2 regions of the Streptomyces sp. NPDC012835 genome follow, and region 1 is predicted to be linked to the other one. Evidence: riboswitches for the same ligand, from Rfam matches in the RefSeq annotation. Region 1 holds a riboswitch; the other holds the start of a gene.
What was found. Region 1 has a riboswitch for cobalamin ahead of ACFY6S_RS24075 (ribonucleoside-diphosphate reductase subunit alpha). Riboswitches for the same ligand answer to the same signal wherever they lie in the genome.
Positions count from the first base shown of each region.

Region 2: it holds a riboswitch for cobalamin, as region 1 does, so the genes downstream of both, ACFY6S_RS18950 ((2Fe-2S) ferredoxin domain-containing protein) here and ACFY6S_RS24075 (ribonucleoside-diphosphate reductase subunit alpha) in region 1, are expected to answer to the same signal.

Region 1 is NZ_JBIBBW010000006.1:128,124-132,293, reverse strand. It holds gene ACFY6S_RS24085 (carbon starvation CstA family protein) at 1-2,140, shown strand, start outside; gene ACFY6S_RS24080 (YbdD/YjiX family protein) at 2,137-2,355, shown strand; cobalamin riboswitch at 2,496-2,640, shown strand; gene ACFY6S_RS24075 (ribonucleoside-diphosphate reductase subunit alpha) at 2,797-4,170, shown strand, end outside.
Region 2 is NZ_JBIBBW010000004.1:161,556-165,725, forward strand. It holds gene ACFY6S_RS18940 (DUF4430 domain-containing protein) at 1-181, opposite strand, end outside; gene ACFY6S_RS18945 ((2Fe-2S)-binding protein) at 443-1,153, opposite strand; gene ACFY6S_RS18950 ((2Fe-2S) ferredoxin domain-containing protein) at 1,192-1,569, opposite strand; cobalamin riboswitch at 1,633-1,758, opposite strand; gene ACFY6S_RS18955 (glycoside hydrolase family 76 protein) at 2,080-3,555, shown strand; gene car (carboxylic acid reductase) at 3,576-4,170, opposite strand, start outside.

The sequences.
Region 1 (4,170 bases):
ATCCCTCCTTGTCTGGGTGCTGGTGGCCCTGGTGGGCGCGGCGGGCTGGGGGGTGCTCGCCCTCTCCCGCGGCGAGGAGGTGTCGGCCGCCTGGATGCTGGCCGCCGCCCTGGGGTCGTATGCGATCGCCTACCGCTTCTACTCGCGCTTCATCGCCAACCGGGTGCTCCGGGTCGACAGGACCCGGGCCACCCCGGCCGAACGGCTCGACAACGGCGTCGACTTCCACCCCACCGACCGGCGGGTGCTGTTCGGCCACCACTTCGCCGCCATCGCGGGCGCCGGGCCGCTGGTCGGTCCCGTACTCGCGGCACAGATGGGGTATCTGCCCGGCACCATCTGGATCGTGGCGGGCGTGATCTTCGCCGGCGCCGTCCAGGACATGGTGACGCTCTTCTTCTCCACCCGCCGCGACGGCCGGTCGCTCGGCCAGATCGCCCGGGACGAGATCGGCCCGTTCGGCGGGGCCGCCGCGCTGGTCGCGGTCTTCATGATCATGATCATTCTGCTGGCCGTGCTGGCGCTGGTCATCGTCAACGCGCTGGCCCACTCGCCGTGGGGCGTCTTCTCCATCGCCATGACCATCCCGATCGCCCTCTTCATGGGCGTGTACCTGCGGGTGCTGCGGCCCGGCCGGGTCTCCGAGGTCTCGGTCATCGGCGTGGCGCTGCTGCTGCTCGCCATCGTGTCGGGCGGCTGGGTCGCGGAGTCCTCCCTCGCCGACACCTTCACGCTGGAGGCGAGCACACTCGTCATCTGGATGATCGCGTACGGCTTCCTCGCCTCCGTGCTCCCGGTGTGGATGCTGCTGGCGCCGCGCGACTATCTGTCCACGTTCATGAAGGTCGGCACGATCGTGCTGCTCGCGCTCGGCGTGGTCATCGCGCTGCCGACGCTGAAGATGGACGCGGTGACCGAGTTCGCGAGCCGCGGGGACGGGCCGGTCTTCGCCGGGTCGATGTTCCCGTTCGTCTTCATCACCATCGCGTGCGGCGCGCTCTCCGGGTTCCACTCCCTGATCTCCTCGGGCACCACCCCGAAGATGGTCCAGAAGGAGACCCAGATCCGGATGATCGGCTACGGCGCGATGCTGACCGAGTCGTTCGTCGCGATCATGGCGATGATCACGGCCTGTGTCATCGACCCGGGCCTGTACTTCGCGGTCAACTCCCCGGCCGGGGTCATCGGCGGTACGGTCGAGTCGGCGTCGCAGGCGGTCGCCCAGCTCGGCTTCAGCATCTCGCCCGACCAACTCGCCCAGGCGGCCAAGGACGTCGAGGAGACCAGTCTGCTGTCGCGGACCGGCGGCGCCCCGACCTTCGCCCTCGGCATGTCGGAGATCTTCTCGTCCGTCGTCGGCGGTGCCACGATGAAGGCGTTCTGGTACCACTTCGCGATCATGTTCGAGGCGCTGTTCATTCTCACGACGGTGGACGCGGGCACCCGTGTCGGGCGCTTCATGCTCCAGGACATGCTCGGCAATGTGTACAAGCCGATGCGCCAGGTCAGCTGGAAGCCGGGCGTCTGGTTCGCCAGCGCGGTGGTGGTCGGCGGCTGGGGCTACTTCCTGTGGGTCGGCGTCCATGACCCGCTGGGCGGCATCAACCAGCTGTTCCCGCTGTTCGGCATCGCCAACCAGCTGCTGGCGGCGGTGGCCCTCGCCGTCTGCACCACGCTGCTGGTCAAGTCCGGCCGGCTGAAATGGGCCTGGGTGACCGGCGTACCGCTCGCCTGGGACGCCGCCGTCACGCTCACGGCGAGCTGGCAGAAGATCTTCTCCGGCGACCCCAAGGTGGGCTTCTTCACCCAGCGCGACGTGTACCGGTCGGCCATCGACCGGGGCGAGGTGCTGCCGCCCGCCAAGACCATGGACGACATGCACACGGTCGTGACCAACTCCACGGTGGACGGGGTCCTGTCGGCCCTCTTCGCGCTGCTGATCCTCGTGGTCATCGCGGACGCCGCACGGGTCTGCCTCACGGCGATCCGCGCGCCGGAGAGCGTGAAGCTGTCGGAGACGCCGTACGTCAGGTCCCGGATCGTCGCCCCGGCGGGGATGATCCCCACCCCGGAGGAGAAGGCCGAGCTGGCGGACGCCGAGGCGAAGGCGGGCGCGGGAGCGGGAAGCGGCGTCTCATGACGGCGACCGGGACCGTGGCCGCCAGGGCGCGGCACCTCGCCGGCCGCGTCCGCTGGTACGTCCGTGAGCTGACCGGCGAGTCGACGTACGACCGGTACGTCGCCCACGCCGCCGCCCACGACCCGGGAGGGCCCGTCATGAGCCGCCGGGCCTTCGAACGCAGCCGCACGGACGCCCGCGAGGCCGACCCGCGCGAGGGCTTCCGCTGCTGCTGAGCGGGCCGGACCCGCACCGCGTGGCTGCCGGGCGCCCAGGGGCCGCCGGGCCTCCCTCACGGGGGCACGGCGGCCCTTCCCTTGTGCCGAGGGCGGTCACCGAAGCGAGCCACGACACAACATCTGGGGGGTGATATCGCAGCCGCCCCCCAGATGTATGCTCGACCTCGCTGTCGACGCAGGGGAATCCGGTGCGAATCCGGAACTGTCCCGCAACGGTGTGCGTTGGCGTGATTTGTCACGCCCGCGTAAGTCCGGGTACCTGCCGACGGTACGTCCGGCTCGACCCGATCCGGACGTTCAGACGTCCGGGCCTCGCGGTTGGGCCGGTGGACGCCGCACGGAGTGGGTAGCGCCCGGAACCCGGGCCGCGGACCCCTGCGCGCGGCCGCTCCCCGTTCCCCTCCGCCGGCCCAGAGCCGAGCGAGGGAGAGCATCACCGTGACCATCGCGCCAGCCGATCCGGTCTCAGCCGTTACGGAAACCGCCGAGCCGACGGCCGACGGACCCGGCACCGCGTTGCTGCGGACCCTGACGGACCTGACCGCCGATCTGCCCGACACCGACCCGGGCCGGGTCGCCGCCGCCGCGCTGCGGGGCCGCAACGCCCGCTCGGACGAGGCCGAGTTGCGGGAGCTGGCCACCGAGGCGGCGGCCGGGCTGATCTCCGAGGACCCGGCGTACTCCCGGCTCGCGGCCAGGCTGCTCACCCGTACGATCGCGGACGAGGCGGCCGGCCAGGGCGCCCTGTCGTTCTCCGCGTCCGTCGCCGTCGGCAGCCGCGAGGGCCTGATCGCGGACCGCACGGCCGCCTTCGTCGCGCTCCACGCGGCCCGGCTCGACGCGATGATCGACCCCGCCGCCGACGACCGCTTCGGCTACTTCGGGCTGCGGACGCTCTACAGCCGCTATCTGCTCCGGCACCCGATCACCCGCCAGGTCATCGAGACCCCCCAGCACTTCATGGCGCGCGTCGCCGCCGGGCTCGCGGAGGACGAGAGCGACCGGGCGGCGGACGAGGTCGGGCGGCTCTACACGCTGATGAGCCGGCTCGAATACCTCCCCTCCTCCCCCACCCTCTTCAACTCCGGCACCCGCCACCCGCAGATGTCCTCCTGCTATCTGCTGGACTCCCCGCTGGACGAGCTGGACTCCATCTACGACCGCTACCACCAGGTGGCGCGCCTCTCGAAGCACGCGGGGGGCATCGGGCTCTCGTACTCCCGTATCCGCTCGCGCGGTTCGCTGATCCGGGGGACGAACGGCCACTCCAACGGCATCGTCCCGTTCCTGCGCACGCTCGACTCCTCGGTCGCGGCCGTCAACCAGGGCGGCCGGCGCAAGGGCGCGGCCTGCGTCTACCTGGAGACCTGGCACGCGGACCTGGAGGAGTTCCTGGAGCTGCGCGACAACACGGGCGAGGAGGCCCGGCGCACGCACAACCTGAACCTCGCCCACTGGATCCCGGACGAGTTCATGCGCCGGGTCGAGTCCGACGGCGACTGGTCGCTGTTCTCGCCGGCCGACGTGCCGGAGCTGGTGGACCTGTGGGGCGACGAGTTCGACGCCGCGTACCGCAAGGCCGAGGCGGACGGCCTGGCCCGCAGGTCCCTTCCGGCGCGCGAGCTGTACGGCCGGATGATGCGCACCCTCGCCCAGACCGGCAACGGCTGGATGACCTTCAAGGACGCGTCGAACCGTACGGCCAACCAGACCGCCGAGCCCGGCCACACCGTGCACAGCTCCAACCTGTGCACGGAGATCCTCGAAGTCACGGACGACGGCGAGACGGCCGTCTGCAACCTGGGGTCGATC
Region 2 (4,170 bases), on a different contig from region 1:
GGCCGTCGGGCCCCTGCACGGTGACCGTGACCTTGACGGGCGCGTTCGTACCGGACGTGCCCGTGGCTCCGGAGGCGGGGGCGGCGTGCGCGGCGGACGGGGCGGCGGCGAGCGCCAGGCCGAGGGCCGTGGCGGCGATCAGGTGACGTGGTGCGCGGGAGACGCGTACGGTGCGCGGCATGGCGGAGCCTTCCTGGTGCGGGTCGGGCCCGCGGCACGAGGAACTCTCGGCTTCGCGCTGCGGACCATGACAGTGGCAAGCGGTGACGAGCACGCGCCGGGTTCCCCGACTCACGGCCCGAGGGCCGCTCGTGGTTGCGGGCCGGTGCCGGATTCCCACCGGTTCACCCCCCGGTCACGTGCGTGTGCGATGGTCGTGCCGTACGTGGTGACGCCCTTCCGTGTCCGTGGTCCTTCGGTCTCTCCGGGCGCGGAAGTCGCCTCATCCTAGGGCTGGTTCGGCCGTGTGGTCGGCAAGTCCGCAGTCTCCGCATTTCGAACCGTTCGGCGCGCGGTAGTAGAGGCAGCAGCTTCGGCGGCGGAACGCGAGGTCGGGGCCGGTGATCACTCCGGTGCCGGCCAGGCGTCCGGTGCCCAGCAGTGCGGCCGTGAGGTCGGTGAGCGGCCCTCGTACGGCGGGACGGGCCGCGAGCAGGGCGTGCGCGGCCCCGGCCAGCGCCGAGGCGGAGTTGCCGTCCAGCAGACGGGGGGCGACCTTGACGCGCAGTCCGTCGGCCAGTGCCAGCAGGTGACGTGTGACCTGCGTGTACAGGGCGCGGGCGGGATCGTCGTCCAGCCGGTCGACGTGCCGGCCGGCCGGACGGGGCACACGCAGGGCCGGTCCGTCGTCGGCTCGGTGCAGTCCCTCCAGGTCGAGGACGATCCCGTGCAGGACGACGCACGCCAGGGCCGGGGACCAGAGGCGGGCGGCGTGACCGAGCTGGGCGACGGAGACGTCGATGCGCGGTTCCGTGGTGTGGTGGCGGCGGGCGACGGCCTGCGCGAGATCGCCGAAACCCGCCGCGTAGGACCGGGCCACCGGATGCCAGCCGTCGTCCGGTCCGCCGACGTGCAGGGCGAAGAAGCCGCCGAGGCCCGCCACGTCACGCAGCGCGGCGGTGACGGCCGCGGCGGGGGCACGGGCTTCGTCCACGGTTCCTGCCTCTCCAGTCCGGCTCTCCGTCCGTATGGTCAGGGGGCCGTACGCCGTCGCGGTGGCCTGATGGTGTAGAGGTCGAGTATGTCCGGCCGGGGTGCGACGCCCGGCCCGCCGGCACGTGCCCAGGCGGCGATGTCCTCGGTCGCGTCCGGATCGTTGACCAGCCCCAGCCAGACGGGCCGGGCACCGGCGGCGCGGCCCTCGGCGGAGGGCTGGACGACGATGACGTTGGCCTGTTCGCAGACGTCCAGGCAGGCGGAGACCCGCACGGGCACCTGGGCGCGCAGCCGCGCGGTCTGGGCGGCGTGGTCGACGCCGGGTATCTTCGGGCTGCCGCAGCAGCAGTCACGGCACACGACAACCCGGCAGGGCGCCGGTTCGCGGCCGGGCGGGACGGTGTCGGCGGACATGCCGCATCGTTCCTCTCTTCCGGGGAGATCCGCCCCGGTGGTCCGTCGAGGAGGCGACCGCGTGAGTCTCCTGGCTCTCGGGTCGAGGCTCGCGCCGCGCCTTCCCACCCTGTGCGGGCAGTGGTCGTGTGCGGGGCTCGCTCGCCGATCACAGTGGCGGGACCGCGCCGGATTTCCACCGGCTTCCTCGGACCGCCGTCGCCTTGTTGCTCCGGCCATCCTTCCACCCCGTTCTCCCTGCTGTCAGCAAGGGGGCACCTCCCCGGCGCCCCGGAGGAACGTGATATCGCCAGGTCATCGACGGGACGGGACCCAGGAAGCCGATGGAGATCCGGCGCGGTCCCCGGAGTCCGCGTCCCGCGCGCTTCCGGTGACACCGCCCTCGCGGGAACGCCCGCGTACCGCGACCGCCTCCAGGGACGGGGGAATTCCCGACGCATTGACGTGGGCACGTCATTGCCATACGTTCCGGGTGCGCTCTCAGCCACCCCGCCGATCCCGGAGCCGCCCATGTGGAAAACGTTGTCGGTCCGGATGCGTCACCTGGTGGCACTGTTCGCCGTGGCGCTTCTCGTCGCCCTGACCCCCCAAGCCGTGGCCCCGGCGGCGGCCGTGGGCGCCGCCCCGACCGCGGCCATCTGCAACGCGTACTGCGACGCGCGCGACCCCGCGCTCTCGCCGCAGGACCGTATCCCCGTCTCCACCACGCTCTTCTCCCGCTCGATCGCCCTCCACTTCGACGACCGGGACGCGATGGGCTGGGCCTCGACGGACAACGGCAGCCCGGGCGACGAGGTCTGGCTCGACCGGTCCTTCGACGGCGGGCGCACCTGGAGCTCCGGCAGCCGCCTCGGCGCCACCGTCGTACCCGCCGGACAGCGCGGCCGGCGCACCCTCATGTACAACGTGGACGACTGGAACACCAACGGGGTCGGCGCCCTGCGCGCCTGCGGCAGGGCCGGCGACCGTACGGACATCGCCTGCACACCCTGGGCGCGCACGACCTGGAACGCGTGGGACCGCCGGACGGCCGCGGCCACGGCGCAGATGCAGTTCTACAACAACGGCACGGGGCTGTTCGACACCACCGGCTGGTGGAACTCGGCCAACGCGCTCACCGCGGTCATCGACAACATCCGCGTCTCGGGAATGACCAGCTATCGCTACGCCATCGCCAACACCTACAATCGCCAACTCAACGCTCAGGCAGGACAGTTCCGGAACGACTACATCGACGACACCGGGTGGTGGGGGCTGGCCTGGGTCGCCGCGTACGACGCGACCGGTGACAGCCGCTATCTGAACACCGCACGCGCGGACGCCGATCACATGGCCTCCTACTGGGACGGTGTCTGCGGCGGCGGTGTGTGGTGGAGCACCGCGAAGACCTACAAGAACGCCATCGCCAACTCCCTCTACATCCAGCTCAACGCGGCCCTGCACAACCGCGTACCCGGCGACACCGTCCATCTGGGCCGGGCCCGCGCCGGCTGGTCGTGGTTCCAGGGGACCGGGATGGTCAACGGTTCGCACCTGGTGAACGACGGCATCGATCTGTCCACCTGCCGCAACAACGGCGCCGCCGTCTGGTCGTACAACCAGGGCGTGCTGCTCGGCGCGCTCACGGAACTGAACCGGGCCACCCAGGACGCCGCACTGCTCACCACGGCACGGCAGATCGCCGACGCGGCCACCACCTCCCCGTCCCTGAACACCGGCGGTATCCTGCGCGATCCGTGCGAGGGCGGTGACTGCGGGGCGGACGGCCCGTCCTTCAAGGGCGCGCACGTCCGCGGCCTCGGCAAGCTCAACGCGGCGCTCGCCGACCACCCCTACACGGCCTATCTGTCCAGGCAGGCGGACGCCGCGTACGCCCGGAACCGCAATCCGCTCGGCCAGTACGGGCTGCGCTGGAACGGACCGCTCGACACGACGGACGCGGCACGCCAGCACAGCGCGCTCGACCTGCTGAACGCGGCGCCCTGACCGCCCTGCCGTCCGGGGGTTCACCGCTGGGGTCGGACGTTTCCTTGGAGGGGGTCCGGTACCGGCGATGTCCGGAGAAGGCCGAGCCGGTGCAGGTCGGCCGGATATTTGGCGATCAGTTCGGCCGACAGGTGCGGGATGCCGTTGTCGTCGCCGATCCCGGCCTCGCGGACGGCCTTCTCGAAGCGGTCGGCGGGGATGGCCGAGCCGCGGACGGGTTCGTCGGGGTGGCGGAAGGCGTGCAGGAGCGGCAGCAGCGAGTGCCGGCGCCGGTTCTCCGGCTGGGCCCGCAGTGCGGTGTGGAAGCGGGCGAACCAGTCGTCGTAGTCGTCGATGCGGCGGATCGAGTGGCCGGCCTCGGTGAGCCAGTCGACGAAGGTGTCGAGCGAGACGCCGTCGTCGTGCGGGTTGACCACGTTGTACGTCCGGTAGCCGCTGGTGACGGCCGCGCCGAGGGTGTTGACGGCCTGGGCGACGAAATCGACGGGCAGGCCGTCGTAGTGCGCCCACCGCCGCTCCCCCTCCGGGTCCGTACGGTAGAACGAGGCCGGTGCGATACCGGTGGTGACGAGGCTGAACAGCAGACGGGTGAACAGGTCGGGGACGTTGAGCTGG